3 regions of the Mesocryomonas lacus genome follow, and region 2 is predicted to be linked to each of the others. Evidence: riboswitches for the same ligand, from Rfam matches in the RefSeq annotation. Region 2 holds a riboswitch; each other region holds the start of a gene.
The links. Region 2 has a riboswitch for thiamine pyrophosphate ahead of thiB (thiamine ABC transporter substrate binding subunit). Riboswitches for the same ligand answer to the same signal wherever they lie in the genome.

Region 1: it holds a riboswitch for thiamine pyrophosphate, as region 2 does, so the genes downstream of both, ACZLZQ_RS14435 (ABC transporter permease) here and thiB (thiamine ABC transporter substrate binding subunit) in region 2, are expected to answer to the same signal.
Region 3: it holds a riboswitch for thiamine pyrophosphate, as region 2 does, so the genes downstream of both, ACZLZQ_RS08070 (YkoF family thiamine/hydroxymethylpyrimidine-binding protein) here and thiB (thiamine ABC transporter substrate binding subunit) in region 2, are expected to answer to the same signal.

Annotation. Positions count from the first base shown of each region.
Region 1 is NZ_JBUZWF020000004.1:41,186-46,680, forward strand. Features, by position in the region: gene ACZLZQ_RS14430 (ABC transporter substrate-binding protein) at 1-915, opposite strand, end outside; gene ACZLZQ_RS14435 (ABC transporter permease) at 950-1,690, opposite strand; TPP riboswitch at 1,821-1,922, opposite strand; gene ACZLZQ_RS14440 (carboxymuconolactone decarboxylase family protein) at 2,373-3,140, shown strand; gene ACZLZQ_RS14445 ((R)-mandelonitrile lyase) at 3,202-3,666, shown strand; gene ACZLZQ_RS14450 (SDR family oxidoreductase) at 3,895-4,641, shown strand; gene ACZLZQ_RS14455 (alpha/beta hydrolase family protein) at 4,736-5,495, shown strand, end outside.
Region 2 is NZ_JBUZWF020000009.1:162,328-167,822, forward strand. Features, by position in the region: gene thiQ (thiamine ABC transporter ATP-binding protein) at 1-595, opposite strand, end outside; gene thiP (thiamine/thiamine pyrophosphate ABC transporter permease) at 592-2,223, opposite strand; gene thiB (thiamine ABC transporter substrate binding subunit) at 2,199-3,209, opposite strand; TPP riboswitch at 3,267-3,364, opposite strand; gene ACZLZQ_RS23240 (thiamine diphosphokinase) at 3,581-4,243, shown strand; tRNA gene ACZLZQ_RS23245 (tRNA-Arg) at 4,335-4,411, shown strand; gene ACZLZQ_RS23250 (putative bifunctional diguanylate cyclase/phosphodiesterase) at 5,034-5,495, opposite strand, start outside.
Region 3 is NZ_JBUZWF020000002.1:643,310-648,804, reverse strand. Features, by position in the region: gene ACZLZQ_RS08085 (energy-coupling factor transporter transmembrane component T family protein) at 1-17, opposite strand, end outside; gene ACZLZQ_RS08080 (ABC transporter ATP-binding protein) at 17-1,699, opposite strand; gene ACZLZQ_RS08075 (ECF transporter S component) at 1,692-2,270, opposite strand; gene ACZLZQ_RS08070 (YkoF family thiamine/hydroxymethylpyrimidine-binding protein) at 2,308-2,943, opposite strand; TPP riboswitch at 2,935-3,045, opposite strand; gene ACZLZQ_RS08065 (pyridoxal phosphate-dependent aminotransferase) at 3,205-4,329, shown strand; gene ACZLZQ_RS08060 (sel1 repeat family protein) at 4,372-4,647, opposite strand; gene ACZLZQ_RS08055 (DUF2147 domain-containing protein) at 5,053-5,391, shown strand.

The DNA.
Region 1 (5,495 bases), on a different contig from region 2:
GGTCGGAACGCTTTCGATCGCCTTCATCTCCTTCATGAAGACACCGAAGCGGGCCGTGCGTTCGCTATCCAGCCTTGCGGGGTGGCGGGCGAAGCGGGGCAGAGTGTCGAGGAAAGCCTGCCGGTTCAATCGGTCGTCCAGGTCCGGATGGGCTTCGAGGAACAGCCGCCATCCCTCATCCGGCTTGTCTACCAGCCGGCGGGTCGCTTCCTCGACCGCGGAGAGGAAGAGCGGCAGGCGCGGGTCGGCCGCCAAGTCGCGGCGGGTCACGTAGATCAGTTCGTCGTAGGCCGGCACGCCGTGCTCTTCCGGCAGAAAAGCGCGGCCTTCATGCCCTTCGATCTGCATCTGTGTAAGCTCGAAGTTCCTGAAGCCACCGACGGTGGCATCGACGCGCCCGGAGATCAGAGACGGCGTCAGCGCAAAATTGACGTTGACGAGTTCGACGTCTGCCAACGTCAGCCCGGCGGAAGCTAGCATCGCGCCGAGCATGGCATCCTCGAAGCCGGAGACCGAGAAGCCGATACGCTTGCCCTTGAGGTCCGCCAGCGTCTTCACGGGTCCGTTGGCAAGGACGATCAGCGTGTTGAGCGGCGTCGCCACGAGCGTTCCGAACCGCACCAGGGGAAGGCCCGCGGCGACGTCGAGAATGAGGTTCGGCTGGTAGTGTACCGCGATGTCAGCCTGGCTTGCGGCGACAAGCCGCGGCGGGGCTGATGGATCGGCGGGCGGGACGAGATCCACCGTTAGTCCTCTGTCCGTAAACAGTCCGAGCTTCTGCGCGAGCACCAGCGGCGCGTGGTCCGGATTGACGAACCACTCCAGCAAGACCGTGAGACGGGCGGCGGCGGCGGCGGGCTGGACACGCAACAAGGTCGGCAGGAGCAGCGGCACTCCCAGCAGGGTTCTTCTCAGCATGGGCAAGGGCCTTTCGACAGGGAGTTTATATTCATCGTTCGACCGCCCAGGGCGTTAGCCGAGCCGCAATGGCGTCGACCAGAAGACGCAGGACGAGCGTCATCGCGGCAAGCAGCGCCAGGGCGGCGAACATGATCTCGGTCTGCATCCGTGCATTGGCCTGGATCATCACGAAGCCGAGCCCGCCTGAGGCACCAACCCATTCGCCAATGACGGCACCCAGCGGCGCCAGCGGCGCGGCGACCCGCAGACCTGTCACTAAGGCGGGAACGGCAAGCGGGATCCGCACCCACCTGAAGGTCTGGAAACGGCTGGCGCCGGCGAGTTCTGCCACTTCGACCAGCGCGGCGTCGGTCCGCCGCAGCCCGTCGGCAAATGCGGACGCAATCGGGAAGAACAGGATCAGCGCCGCCATCACGATCTTCGAGGTCATCCCGAAGCCGAACCAGATCACCAACAACGGCGCGAGAGCGAAGACCGGGATGGCCTGGAGGACGAGAAGCACGGGCCAAGCGGGAGCGCCGAACCGCGGGAAACCTACTACAGCGGCTCCGGAGAGAATGCCCGCCATCGTGCCTAAGGCGAGACCCAGGATCGCCTCAACTACCGTCGTCGCGGCGTTCTCGACCAAGAACGAAAAGCGCCAGACCAGCGCCTGCGCGACCGCCAGGGGTGTTGGCAATATGTATCGGGGCAGGTCGAACGAGACGGTGGCAAGTTGCCAGACCGCGAGGACGGCAAGGCAGCCGCGGAGGCTTGTCCAGCCCAGCATGATCAACCGGGAGGCTTTTCCGGGGTTGAAGGAAAGAAGCTGGTCGGATGCCACCGTCATGCGCGATCTCAAGGGGTCGGAGCCCGGGCGATCGGATACAATGATGCGCAATGAGACGGATCGGGGGACCCACGGTCCCGTTTCTCGTTCCTACGCCGGCATGACCCGGATCAGGTTCAAGGGTTCGGTTTGCACCATCTCAGTGCCTGGCGGCACACCCCTCGAGATACCGGGAGAGAATGACTGGGCGAGCACGCTGCGTCAACAGATAGCTTCAGCCAGATTGCCTCAGGAGCTCTGATTGTCTTAGCCGGGTGGAAAGCCGAAAGGCAGGTTCCGAGCTTATCAGTTCAGAAGCGGACCAACACGGTTGGCTACGAGGATGCCAAGATTCACCTCAAGGTAGGTGAAGATGCGTTCTCCAGCACGGGTCAGGCTCAAAGCCACTTAGATCACCCGGCCAATTCATAAACCAGGCTTATAGCCGTATGACGAATGTCTGGCCTAATCCTCGGTCGGTGCACCTCCCACTTTTCCATTAGCCCTCACGGTCACCGTGACGGCATGGCCAATAGCCGCTCCTTGAGAGTTCGGTTGGCCGGACAACGTCGCACCCGGCAAAGTCGGAGAACCGATCGCTCTGAAAAGGAACGAGCCTGTGAAACTGCTTTCCGCCACCCTCATGTGCATTGCGCTCAGCGCCCCCGCCATCGCGCAAGGAGCAGCCGACATGCCCGTTCCCCTGCAAGGGGCCTCGGCTCTGTCTCCAGCCGACATCCAGTCCGTCTCGCCCGCGCTTGCCAGATTTGGTCAGGAAGACATCGTCGAAGCCCTTTGGCAGCGCCCGCAGCTTTCGCGCCGCGACCGAGCCCTCGTCACCGTGGCGATCCTCGTAGCCCGCAACCAGACAATGGACCTCGACCACTACCTGAACGTCGCCCTCGACGGTGGCGTTACACCACGCGAACTGTCCGAGACTGTCACGCATCTGGCCTTCTACGCCGGCTGGTCGAACGCCACGGCTGCCGTCGCCGTCGCCAAGGACGTCTTCGCCTCGCGCGGGATCGGTGCCGACCAGTTGCCGGCGGCGTCCCCCGAACTCCTCCCGGTGAACGAGCAGGCGGAGGCAAGCCGACAGGCGAGTGTTGAGAGCCTGCTCGGCGCCGCAACGCCTGGCCTTGACCAGTTCACCACCGATCCGCTCTTCCGGGACGTCTGGCTGCGACCGGACCTGTCTCCGCGTGACCGGAGCCTCGTCACCATCACCGCGCTGATGGCGAACGGACAGATCGCCCAGCTTTCAGGCCATCTGAACCGGGCCTTGGACAACGGCTTGAAGAAGGAAGAGGCAGGCGAGGTTGTCTCGCAGATTGCTTTCTACGCGGGCTGGCCGAACGCCTTCTCCGCGGGGCCGGTCGTCGTGGAGGTCTTCAAGAGCCGACCCGACTGACGGGCCTTACGCCTGCCCGAACCTCGAAGACTGTTTTTGATACCAACACGAAGGACCCACCATGAAGAAGACCCTGATGGCCGCCACGTTCGCTCTCGCGGGCGCCGCCTCTGCCGACGCACAGGAAATCCAAGTGTTCCCGAGCGGCTCGTCGCCCTCGGTGACCGCCGATCCCAAGAACTTCTCCGGCCAGGTGGTCATCGACCTCCCCGTGCCGTCCTCGGTCAAGGCGCCCGCTTCGTTCGGGCTGGTGAACTTCGCCCCCGGTGCGCGCACCGCGTGGCACACCCATCCGGTCGGGCAGACGTTGATCGTCACTGCGGGCAAGGGATGGGTGCAACGGGAGGGTCAGCCTCGCCAGGATCTTAAGCCAGGCGACGTCGTGTGGATCCCGGCCGGGATCAAGCACTGGCATGGCGGAACGGACACGAACGCCTTGAGCCACATCGCGGTTACCTATGTCCAAGACGGCAAGGCAGTCGACTGGATGGAGCTCGTGACCGACGAAGAGTACGCGAACCGGTGAGGCAAGGTGACGGGCGCGTCGGTTCGTTCCGGACACGCCCGTGTCCCAAGGCCCAGAGTGACCGCCTCATAATCACGGACGGTGCCCAGCACAGTTTCAGAAGGCCCGGCCGTTGCCCTGGCGCGGAGGCACTGGATCGCGATGTCATCGCCCAAGCCGTAGCGGGTTGGCAAGCACCTGTCTCTGATGGGTTGCCGCCGGTCCACGCCGACCAAAAAGGAGAACAACATGACTGACAACATCGCGGGGAAGGTGATCGTCATCACCGGGGCTTCGAGCGGAATGGGGGAGGCAGCCGCCCGCCATCTGGCCGCCAAGGGGGCAGTCGTCGTCGCGGCGGCGCGGCGTGCCGATCACATCGAGCGCATCGTCGCCGAGATCGTCGCGAAGGGTGGCAACGCCATCGCGGTCCCCGCCGACGTGACCAGGATGGACGACATGGGCAAGTTAGCTGAAGCCACCATCGCGGCGTATGGCCGGATCGACGTCCTCGTCAACAATGCCGGCGTGATGCCCCTCTCGCCCCTTGAGCGATTGAAGGTCGATGAGTGGAACCAGATGATCGACGTCAACCTAAAGGGCGTACTCCACGGGATCGCCGCTGTCCTCCCTCACATGAAGGAACGCAGGTCCGGCCACATCGTCACCACAGCCTCGGTGGCAGCGCATAAGGTTTTTCCGGCGTCCGCGGTCTACTCCGCGACAAAGTACGCCGTGCGCGCGCTCTCGGAAGGGCTTCGGCAAGAGGTCAAACCGTACAACATACGCACCACGCTCCTCTCGCCGGGCGCGGTCGCGACCGAACTCCTGGACCACATCAGCGAAGGGGACATTCAGTCAGCCAACCGCGACTACGTGAACCGCGTCGCCATCCCCGCCGAGAGCTACGCCCGGATGCTCGCCTTCGTCGTAAGCCAGCCGGAGGACGTCGATGTGAACGAGATCGTCTTCCGGCCCACCGCCCAAGACCTCTGACCGCAAGGCGGCCGCAAACCTCCCCGGGAAGCACGTCGAGGGCGTGCCTTTGAAAGGTGATACGATGTCGACAACAACAAGAACTCTCGGCGCCTTGAGCAGGGCAACCGCGTTCGGCGTCATCCTGCTGGTCGGAGCGGCAGCACCGGAAGTGGCGCAGGCGCAGGCGCTATCCGACATCAAGCCAGCCGCGGCGCCCCTCACACTAGCCAACCGAGGCAGCTTCATGGTCGGTGGCGACACCATGGCCCAGACCGCCCAGCAGCTCTCCAGCATCGTCAATGCGCCGCCTCCGAGCGGCGGCGACATCACGATCAACCAGATGTACGTCGAGTACATGGTTCCGCAGGAGAGGAGCGGCGTGTCGGTGGTGCTGCTTCATGGGGCGACCTTGAGCGGCAAGACCTTCGATACGACACCGGACGGGCGCATGGGCTGGTACGAGTACTTCGTGCGGCAGGGACATCCGGCCTATGTCGCCGACCAAGTGTCACGCGGCCGCTCCGGCGTGGATCTCTCGGTCTACAATGACGTTCGCGCCGGGACGAAGCCCCCGGCGGATCTCGTCAATGTGTTCCGCATTTCCGACCAGCTCGGCTGGACCATGTTCCGGTTCGGTCCGAACTACGGCACGCCGTTCAAGGACGAGCAGTTCCCCACGGATTCCGCCGGTGCCCTCTCGCGGCAAGCCATCCCCGATCTCAACGCCGTTCTGCCGACGCCCAATCCCAACGCCGCCGCGATGGCCGACATTGCGGCCGCGATCGAAGGGGGCGCGGTGCTTGTCGGGCATTCCGAATCGGGTTCCGTGCCGCTCGACGCCGCACTGGTCGATGCATCGGGCATCCGCGGCC
Region 2 (5,495 bases):
GCGCATCCTCCGGCTGATGGGTCACCATGACGACGCTGATCGGCAGCAAGCTGCGACGGCGCAGATCCTGCAGCAGTTCCAGCATTTCGCGGCGCAGCGCCGGGCCGAGCGCCGCGAAGGGCTCGTCGAGCAGCAGCAACGGGCGCCCCCGCAGGAAGGCCCGCGCCAGAGCGACCCGCTGTCGCTCGCCGCCCGACAGCTCCGCAGGGCGACGGTGCCCAAGGTCGGCAAGGCCCACCGCGCCGAGCGCCTCCCCAACCGCCCGCCGCTCCTCCACGGTGAGCCGGAGGGAGGGCGACAGGCCGAGCGCGACGTTCCGGAACACGTCGAGATGGGAAAAGAGGTTGTTCTCCTGGAAGACGAAGCTCAGCGCCCGATCGCCTGGCGCGTCGGCGGTGACGTCCCGTCCGGCGATCTCCACCCGGCCGGCATCGGGTGCCAGAAAGCCCGCGGCAATATCCAGCAGCGTCGACTTGCCGGCGCCGCTCGGGCCGATGATCGCCAGCCACTCGCCGGTCTCGACGGCAAGGTCGAACGCCATGCGCCGGTCTTCGTATCGATGGGTGACGCCGTCGAGGCGGAGCGCATGGGTCATGTCGTCTTCCGGAAGCCGCGCTCGGCGATCGCCATCAAGGCGAGGCTGAGCGCGCCGAGAATCAGCGCGATGCCGGCCGCATCGGTGCTGCGGTAGCTGCCCATGCGCTGATGCAGGAGCAACGGCAAGGTGACGAAATCCTGGTTGCCGAAGAGGGCGGCAACGCCGAGATCGCCAAGCGACAGCGCCAGCGCAAAGGCGAAGCCGAGACCGAGGGCGCCCTGCACCGCCGGCCACTCGACGTACCGCCACCGCGACCAGCCGGTCATTGTGAGACTGGCCGCCAGGCGATCGTGGCGCGCCGCCGACGACGCGAGCGCCGGCCCGGCAATCCGCATGACGAAGGGCATGGCCATTACCGCATTGGTCAGTACCACCATCACCGGCGCCAGGGCGAAGACGTCAGTCGCCTGCCGCAGCACCAGGAACCAGCCGGCGCCGAGCACGATCGGCGGGATCACCAGCACCAGGCTGCCGGACAGGTCGAACACCCCCCGCAGCGATCGCAGCCGCCCCCTCTGATGAGCGAAGCTCGATGCGCCGAACAGCAGCGCCAGCGACAGGATGAGGCTCAGCGTCGCCGCGGCAAATCCAACCGCAAGGCTCGTCGCCAGCGCGCGCTGCAGCAGCGGCTCGCCGATAAGGCGGAAGAGATCGGCGCCAAGTCCCTTGACCAGCACCGCGACGAAAGGCGCGGCGATGAAACCAAGACCGAGGAGAATGACGAGGAGGCCGCCAGCGCGCTGCAGGGCCGTCTGCCGGTCGAAGCGGACCGCCTTGCGCCCGACCGTCACGCCGGCGTCGAGATTCCCGCCGAGGCGCAGCACCGCAGCGAGCACGAGGCCGGTCAGCGTGATCTGCACGAGGGCCAGGAGCACCGCCCGGCCGGGGTCGAAATCATAGCGCAGCGACTGGAAGATCGCGACCTCGAGCGTCGTGCCGCCCGGCCCACCTCCCAGCACCAGCACCAGGGTAAAGCTCGTGATGCAGAGCATGAAGACGAGGCTCGCCGCCCCCGGCAGCGCTGCGCGCACCGCCGGCCATTCGACCAGCCGGAACACCGCCATCGGTCGGAGCGACAACTGCCCCGCGAGCTTCCAGCTCTCGGCCGGCACGCTGTCGAGCGCGGCGAAGATCAGCCGCGCCGCCAGCGGCAGGTTGAAGAAGACATGGGCGAGGAGGATGCCGGAGAGGCCGTAGACGTCGAGGCGTGGCTGTCCCAGCGCGGCGAGCCCTTCCGACACCACCCCGCCCCGGCCCCAGACCGCGATGATGCCGAGCGCGCCGACCAGCACCGGCAGCGCCTGCGGCAGCAGGAACAGCCGCAGCACCAGCGCCCGCCCGGGAAAACGGAAGCGGTGAAGGGCGATCGCCAGCGGCACCGCCCCTGCGACCGATAGGGCCGCCGAGAGCAGCGCCTGCTGCAAGGTGAAGAGGACGACGCCTTGCAGGTAGCCGTCGCGCGCCAACGTTGGCACGTCCGGAAAGGCGCCGGCAAAGCCGAGCAGGGCGGCGAACGGGCCGGCGACGAAAAGCGCGAGGAAGCCGAGGCCGGCGATGCCTGAGGCAAGCTTCCCGCGCCGGTCGGCGGTAAGGCCCGGGCTCAGCGGCCGATCGCCTTCAGCCACTCGTCGGTCCAGGCCTTGCGGTTGGCCGCGACGTCCTCCGCCGGCACCGCGAGCGGCCTTGCGGGCTGCACCAGTTTTGCAAATTCCGGCGGCAGCGGGGTGGACGGCGCGATCACCGGCAGCGACCAGTTGGTGGTCGGGATCACGTCCTGGAAGGCGGGGGTGAGGATGAAGTCGAGGAAGGCTTTCGCTAGTTCCGGCTGCTTCGAGCCCTTCAGCCGGCCGGCGAGTTCCACCTGCAGATAGTGGCCTTCGGCGAAGCTGGCCGCCTGGTAGCGCTCCACCTTCTCCTCGATCATGTGGTAGGCCGGCGACGTCGTATAGCTCAGCACGATCGGCGCCTCGCCTTGCGTGAACAGGCCATAGGCCTCGCTCCAGCCGGGGGTGACCGTCAGGATCCGCTTCGACAGCGTCTGCCATTTCGCCGCGGCCCCCTCGCCGTAGACCGCCTTCATCCAGAGCAGCAGGCCGAGGCCTGGCGTCGAGGTGCGGGCATCCTCGATGACGATCTTCTCGTCGGGGTCGCCATTGATGAGGTCGTCAAAGCTCTTCGGCGGGTTCTTCACCGTCTCGGTGTCGTAGATGAAGGCGAGGTAGCTGTAGTCGAACGGCACGAAGACCTTGTCGTCGAAGCCGCCCGGCACCGTCAGAGCGGCGAGATCGACGCCGCTGTCGGCGAAGAGGCCGGTCGCCTTCATCTCCGGCACCATTTCGGCGGTCATGCCGAGGGCGACGTCGGCCTTGGTGCCGGCGCCTTCGAGCTTCAGACGGTTGAGGATCTCAACGCCGTCGCCGAGCCCGACCCATTGCAGGTCGCAGCCGCAGGTCTTCTCGAACGCCGCCTCGATTTTCGGACCCGGGCCCCATTCCGGCAGGAAGCTCTCATAGGTGTAGACGGTCAGCACCGGCTTTTCGTCCGCCGCGAGGGCCGGCAGAGCGGAGGCGGCGACAAGCGCCAGCGTGGAGGCGAGAGAGGCAAGACGCACGGCGTTTCCTTCGACAAGGCGGCCGTCTCGCGGATCGACTGGGTGCGCTTCCGCGCGCTGCGCGGACGCCCTCATCCCTCCGCCGGTACGAGCCGGATCAGGTTCGGCGGGTTGGCAAAAAGCCTCTCAGCCCGAAGGCACCCCGTGTGAGCCGGGCCAGCATAGCCGGCTCTGCGGGCAAGGCAAGACAGGGGCACGGCTGCTGCAGGCCTTCCGGCGCCAAAAAGAGGTCGCTGCATCCGCAGCCCCTAACCCTTCCCCATCTTCAGACCCGCGCTGCGGCACCTAACGCCGCGGCGATCCGCCGTCAGTGAGGGAGGCCGTGCGGATCGATGGTTGCCCCTCCCCTCGCCGGCCGCTACAGCCGCGGCATGAGCCGCTTCACCATCCTTCTCGCAGGCCCGATCCGGCCGACCGGAGACCTCTGCCGCGCCGTTGCGGCGACGCGCATCATCGCCGCCGACCGCGGCATGATGCATGCCGCACCGCTCGGCGTCGTGCCGGAGCTCTGGGTCGGCGACTTCGATTCGGTCGATCCGGCGCTCGATGCCCGTCATGCCGAGACCCCGCGCGAGACCTTTCCGCGCGACAAGGACAGGACCGATGGCGAGCTGGCGATCGACACCGCCATCGCGCGCGGCGCCACCGACCTCCTGCTGGTCGGCGCCTGCGGCGGCCCGCGCACCGACCACGCCTTCATGCACCTGGTGCTGGCACTGCGCTATGCCGCCCGCGGGCTTGGCGTGACGCTCGCCGACGGCAACGAGACCGCCGTGCCACTCGCCCCCGGCGCGCAAAAATTCGACCTCGCGCCCGGCACCACCTTCTCCATCCTCAAATTCTCCGACCTCGCCGGCCTGACCATCGAGGGCGCCCGCTGGCCGCTGGAGAACGTCGCCGTGCCGTTCCACTCGATCCTCACCCAGTCCAACGAGGCCGCCGGCCCGGTGACGGTCACACTCGCGAGCGGAACCGCGGTCATGCTGATACAAGCCCCCGGGGGCGATGCCCGCCCCGCCACCGAGCGCCCCTAACCGGCCCACGCCGCCAGCGGCACGACCCGACGACCGATGCCCCGCAAGGGGCTTGGCCCCGACGCCCTTTTTCGACTAGGGTGGAGAGAATGGTCCCGTAGCTCAGCAGGATAGAGCATCAGATTCCTAATCTGAGGGTCACTGGTTCAAATCCAGTCGGGATCACCAATAATTTCAACGGCTTATGCCTTGGAAGAGGCCCTATCGTGTCGCAGTCATGTTGCATCCAGCTCCCTTGATTTCCAAGGGGTTCCGCTGGAAGCCGGCGAATCCGTGCGACATGATCTGCGACATAGCAGTGGTGTGGTACGAATTGTATCGGTGAGGACGGCAGTGAATGACGCCTGACGTTGAAGGCCGCATTTTTGCTCAACTCGATCAAGTGAACGCTGCACGTAAGCGGTTCGATGGCCCTGCGCAGTGGCGCGTTAGCGCCCGACCCGGCCATTCGAAGTCCTTCTTGCTTCTCCTCAAAAGCGGACATTAAATGATTGGGCGGCTCTAGCCACGATGCAAACGACTCCAGATCAGCTGCTCGACGATGCCAACCAGTTGACATATCTGGCAAGGCAACGAATGAACGAAAACCTGTCAGAGTGGCCTGAAGTATTCTCACGCGCCAAGGAACCCGCACTTCCTCAGCATATGCTGACGTGCACCACTTCAGCGGCGTCTCGGAATTTGTCGCGACCATATTCGTCGGAGTTTTAGGGAAGTCTTTGGGGATGGCAATGCGGGCCGTGTGTTCGGTCCGAGTGTTTAAGTCGGCCGGAGATCAACGCGAAGAACCTTAGCCCACCGCAATTAATTCCTGCCGCTCGCCGAGCCATTCGACGAATGCCTCGGGCAGCATCGGCCTACCGAAATAGTAGCCCTGTCCCTCGTCGCAACCGGCTCTGACGAGCAGATCGCTGGTAGCCTTGTCCTCGATGCCTTCGGCGACGACGCGGTATCCAAGGTCGTGACACAGCGTGATCATCGCCCGGACGAGCGTCAGCGCCTTCTCGTCCTTCGCGATGTTCAAGAGGAAGGACCGGTCGATCTTCACGACGTCCACCGGCAGCTTCTGGAGATACGAAAGGCTGCTGTAGCCCGTTCCGAAATCGTCGATGGCGAGTGTCATGCCCATGGACGAGATGGCCCCGAGTTTGTCGAGACCCTTGCCCCCCTCGCGCATGACGGCTCCTTCGGTGAGCTCGAGCTCTATCCGATGCGACGGAATCCCGTGACCTGACAGCTTCGCTTCGAGCAT
Region 3 (5,495 bases), on a different contig from region 2:
GGGTTGACCGCGCCCATCAACGGGCCGCCTGCCAGGTCAGCGCCGGCGCGAGCAGCGGCTCGGCGAGGCCGTTTTCCGCCATCAGCCGGGCATCCAGCAGGAGGTCGCGCGCCGGCCCGATCGCCTTCAGGCACCCCTCCCCGAGGATCGCCACCCGGTCGGCCAGCCGCAGCGCCAGGTCCATGTCGTGGGTGATGACGACGATGGCGCGATCGCGGGCGCGCAGCGCGTCGATCCGCGCGGTCAAGTCCGCCGTGCCGGCGGCGTCGAGCCCGGCGCTCGGCTCGTCCAGCACCAGCAGCGGCCAGCGGTCGGCGGCATCGATCGCCGCCAGCGCCACCCGCCGCTTCTGGCCCTCGGACAGCGTGAAGGGATGACGGTCCTCGAGCCCGCCGAGGCCGAAGCGGTCGAGGGCGACGTTCAGACGCGCGGCCCGCTCCGCCGCGGGCATGGCCGACGGCAGCATGGCGTCGATCTCGTCGCGGACCGAGCCGGTCGCGAACTGGTCCTCGGGATGCTGCAAGGCGATGGCGCCGGGCGCCCCGGTCCGCGCGCCGCCTTTCAGGCGCAGCAACCCGGCAAGGCTTGCACCCAGCGTCGACTTCCCCGCCCCGTTGCGCCCGAGAAGCACCAGCACCTCGCCGGTTTGAACCCCGAGGGAGATTTCCCGCAGCACGACGGGGCCGAGAAACGGCGCGCAATCGGCCTTGTCGAGGCGGGCGATGTCCGCGCCCGGATGCGGTCGCGCTTGCGGCGGCAGCCGCTCGGCAGCGAAACCCGCCACCGCAGCCCTGGCCGCCACCTGAAGCTCAGGCGACAGGCGCTGCAGCGGCGCGAGCGCTTCAGCGAGGGTCAGCGGCGGCGGGTCGAGCGTGATGCCGGCCGCCATCAACGCGGCGTCGAGATGGGCGGCGAGCGGCTGCCAGAGACCTTCCGCGCGAAGGACGGCATGGCTTGCGCGGAACAGCTGGCGCGGCGGCCCCTCGGCGATCACCTGCCCGGATCGGCCGAGCACGACGACGCGGTCGATGGCGTCGATCAGCCCGTCCAGCCGGTGGTCGACCACGAGGCAGGCGCGGTTGCCCGTCCTGTCGTGGAGCACCGCGTGCAGCCGCGCCGCGGCCTCGGGCGAGAGGTGCGCGGTCGGTTCATCGGCGAGGAGGATCGGAGCGTTCTGGGCAAGGATGGCCGCGAGCGCCACCAGCTGCCGTTCGCCGCCGGACATCGAGAGCGAGCGACGCTCGCGCCAATCCGCGGGCAGACCGAGCCGCTGCATCACATCAGACACCCGCGCCTCGATCGCGGCCGGCGCCATGCCGAGGTTCTCGCAGGCGAAGGCGATCTCGTCGCGCACACGCATGCCGCAAAGCACCTGGTCGGCGTCCTGGAAATAATGCCCGACGGTATCGGACCACTCGGCCGGCGAGCGGCTGTCGCCGGGCCGGCCGAACAGGCGCGTCGTGCCCGAGACATCAGCGGGAACGTTCGCCGGCACCAGCCCGGTCAGCGCCAGCAGCAGCGAAGACTTGCCGGAACCGGAGGCGCCGAGCAGCAGTACCCGCTCGCCCGGCAGGAGCCGCAAATCGACCGGGCCGATGGTCGGCGTGCCGGCGAAGGTGATCGCCGTCCGCCGCCATTCCGCCGCGGCCACCCCGCCGCTGGAAGGTGTGCCGCCGTTGCTGAGGCGTGCGTCAGGCAAGCGCCGTCCGCCGGTCGGTGTCGATCTTCAGCCCGTGCAGCACGCCGGTCCGGTAGAGCGCGGCGACGATGGCGTGGCCGAGCCAGCCGCCGAGCAGCGCGCCCGACAGGCAGCGCAGCGCGAACATGGCCACCAGCAGGCCCGGCGCCAGCGCGCCGTAGTCGAAGCGGATCCAGGTGTAGATAAAGCTCGCGATCGCCGCGCCGACGCCGGCCGCCATCAGCACCGGCAGCGAGTAGTTGCGCCAGCGGGTCGCGGCGAACACCGCTTCCGCCCCCGCGCCCTGGATCATGCCCGAGAGGATCAGAAGGAGGCCGCCGGGGCTGCCGAGAAGGATCTCGACCGCCGCGGCCATCACCTCGGCGGCGAAGGCGACGCCGGGCTTGCGGATGATCGCCGCGGCGACCACCGAGGCGATGAACCAGAAGCCCATGAAGACGTCCATCGAGACGGCGCCGAGGGCGGCCTGGGCGATCAGCCAGATCTGCACCCAGCCGAGATAGAGCACGGCAAAAACCGCGCCGAGGACGGCGACGACGAGCGTTTCGCGCAGGGTCCAGCCTGTTCGCATGGCAGTTCTCCGGATGTGAGGGGTCAGTCTGGGGACGTCAGGAAAGGCTGGTGGACACCGGGCGAACAGCCGAAGGGCTGTTCGCCGACAGGGTCACGTCGAGGGCGACGTGGGCCCCCTCGGGCGCAAAGCGCAAAAAGGCTTCCGACAGGGTGGCGAAGACCATCCCGGCATCGCCGGACAGTTTCGTGCAGAAATTCTTCGAGCGGTCGAAGACGCCGGACTGCTTGAGGAAGTCGATGCAGGCGTAGATCTCGTCCATGTGCTCGCCGCGGCCGAGCGGATAGTAGGAGAACTGCGCCGATATTGTCTGGCCGGTGGGGGCTGCGGCCGCGACCTTGGCAAGGCTTGCGGCGACGCGCTGGTCCAGCGGACCGAGCGGGGCGAAGCCTCCCTCGGGCGGCGAGCAGATCGCATCGTCCGGCTCGCCGGGACAGCCGCGCGAGACCGTGGCCGACAGCACCGTGTGCATCCCGCCGCGGGCGGCGGAAACGAAGAGGTCGCGCATTGCTGGGAAGAGCTCTTCCGGCGGGCCGACGAGGAGCGTCGAGAGGTCGTCGGTCTCGATCCTGAACCGCGGGCGGTAGGGATCGAGCGCGCCGAGCGCACCGAGGATGACGGCGACGAAATCGTCGGTCATCGGGTAAAGGGAAATCTGTGCGCCTGAAAACATCGCTCGCCTCGCTCCGCTGGCATTACCCAGATCAGCTTGAGGGTTTGAAGGCCTGCGCCCTCGTCTCAGCCCCGGCATTGCGGAGCACCCCTGTCGTGACGGCGTGTCTACGCCCCGCGGAGGTCGGGCACAAGGGCTTTTCGCAAGGGGGCGCGGCACCCCGACGTGGCCCGGCGGCGCCGCAGCAGCGTTGCGTCTCCCGCCACAACTGGCACTCCCGCGAAAAATTCGGCAGAAGGGGCGGCCAACCGGGACCCCGCCATGACGCGCACGCTGTTTTCGCCCCTCGCCCGCTCGCTGCCGGCCAGCATTCCCTTCGTCGGGCCGGAAGCGCTGGAGCGCCAAGCCGGCACGGCCTTCAAGGCCCGGCTCGGGGCGAACGAGAGCGTGTTCGGCCCCTCCCCCGCCGCCATCGAGGCGATGCGCGCGGCGGCCGCGGAGAGCTGGGCCTATGGCGATCCCGAGCAGGCCGAATTGAAGGCGGCGCTCGCCGCGCATCACGGGCTGAAGCCGGAGAACATCACCGTCGGCGAGGGCATTGACGGCCTGCTGGGCCTCCTGGTGCAGCTCGCCACCGAGCCGGGCGATGCTGTGCTGACCTCGCGCGGGGCGTACCCGACCTTCAACTACCACGTCGCCGGCCATGGCGCGGTGCTCGACATGGTGCCTTACCGCGACGCCCGTCCGGAGATCGCCGAGGACATCGACGCACTGATCGAGCGCGCCCGCGAGACCCGGCCGCGCCTCCTCTACTTCGCCAATCCGGACAACCCGACGGGCTCCTGGCATTCGGCCGAAGCGGTCGGGCGGCTGATCGCCGAGACGCCGGAGGAAACGATCCTGGTGCTCGACGAGGCCTATTGCGATTTCGCGCCGGCGTCCGCGCTGCCGCCGATCGACCTTCTCCGGCCGAACCTCCTGCGCTTCCGCACCTTCTCGAAGGCCTACGGAATGGCGGGCGTCCGGGTCGGCTACGCCATCGGCGATGCCGGCTCGATCCGCCAGTTCGACAAGGTGCGCAATCATTTCGGCGTGTCGCGGATCGCCCAGGCCGGCGCGCTCGCAGCGCTCGGCGACCAGGCGTTTCTCTTTGACGTCGTCGGAAAAGTCGCGGCAGGACGGGCGCGGCTGGCCTCGATCGCAACGGCGGCAGGGCTTTCGCCGCTCCCCTCGGCGACGAATTTCGTCGCCATCGACTGCGGCCGGGATGCGGCCTACGCGAAAGCGGTGCTCGCCGGCATTCTGGCGGAGGGCGTCTTCATCCGCATGCCCGGCGTCGCGCCGCTCGACCGGATGATCCGCGTCACCGTCGGCCGCGAGCCGGACCTCGCTCTGTTCGAACAGGCGCTGCACAGGGTCCTGAACGGGCTCGGCCGCAACGGCTGATGCGGCTGTCGTCGTGGGTCCGGTAAGACCAGCCCCAGGCGATCAGTGCCGGGCGATCCAGTCGCGGGCGGCGCGCAGCGCCTTGGCGATGTCTGCCTTCGACATCTGGTCCGCGACTTCCTGGCGGTGGAAGGCGGCATCCTCGACACCGTCGCGGGCGGCGAGGTTGAAGTACATGTGGGCGGCCACGAGATCGACCGCGCCGTCGCGGCCGAGCGCGCAGAGCAGGCCCATCTGGAACAGGACATCCGGCGACGGGGTGAAAACGGTGGCGCCGATGGTGCCGGTCGAGTGATCCGAGAAATCGAAGCGTGCCATGTCCGAAGGTCTCCTGATGGTGCGGTTCGCCGGTTGCCCCGGCCGCTCTCTGCTGCCTTGGAGAATGCACCCTTCGCTTCAACACCCGCTTAAAAGGCGTGGCTAATTTGAACTAAACACCACGCTCATCTTTCACTAACCTTTGGCCATCCATTCTTCCGCAGCCCCTATACGGCAGCGCTGACAGCAAATGCGGCGGAATACGGGCAGGCGGACGGTGAACGCTTGCGTAACCATCCCGCGAAACAGACCCTCATCTTCAGCCATTCCGATCCAAACCGAAAAGGCTTGTTGCGCGGCGGCCAAACCACCGCTTTGCCACCGCCACTGGCCTGGTTTACGTCTTGGCTGCGGGAACCGCGCAAGCGCCGGCACGGCGCCGCATTCCGGCTGGGGAGGATAAGAATGAACCGCATCATGATCGCTGCCGCATCGCTCGCGATGATCAGCTGGAGCGCTGTGGCCGCGGAGCCGGTCGTCGGCAATTGGAAGACCGCCAGCGGCGAGACCGCGAAGATCGCGCCTTGCGGCGGCGACTACTGCATCACGGTCACTACCGGCAAGTTCAAGGGCAAGCAGATCGGCAAGATGAGCGGCGCGGGGGCGGACTACGCAGGCGAGATCCTCGACCCGCAAGCGGACAAGACCTATTCCGGCAGCGCCAAGGTCAGCGGCGCCTCGCTGAAGCTCACCGGCTGCGCGCTGAAGATCTTCTGCAAGAGCCAGACCTGGTCGCGGCTGTGACCCCCGGCAGACAGCAGCGCAGCCACCAATCTTTCCCGCCGGAACCACTGGCAGCAGCAATGTCCCGTGCTAGCCTCGGCCGGAAGGGCGCTGCGTCCCGCTGT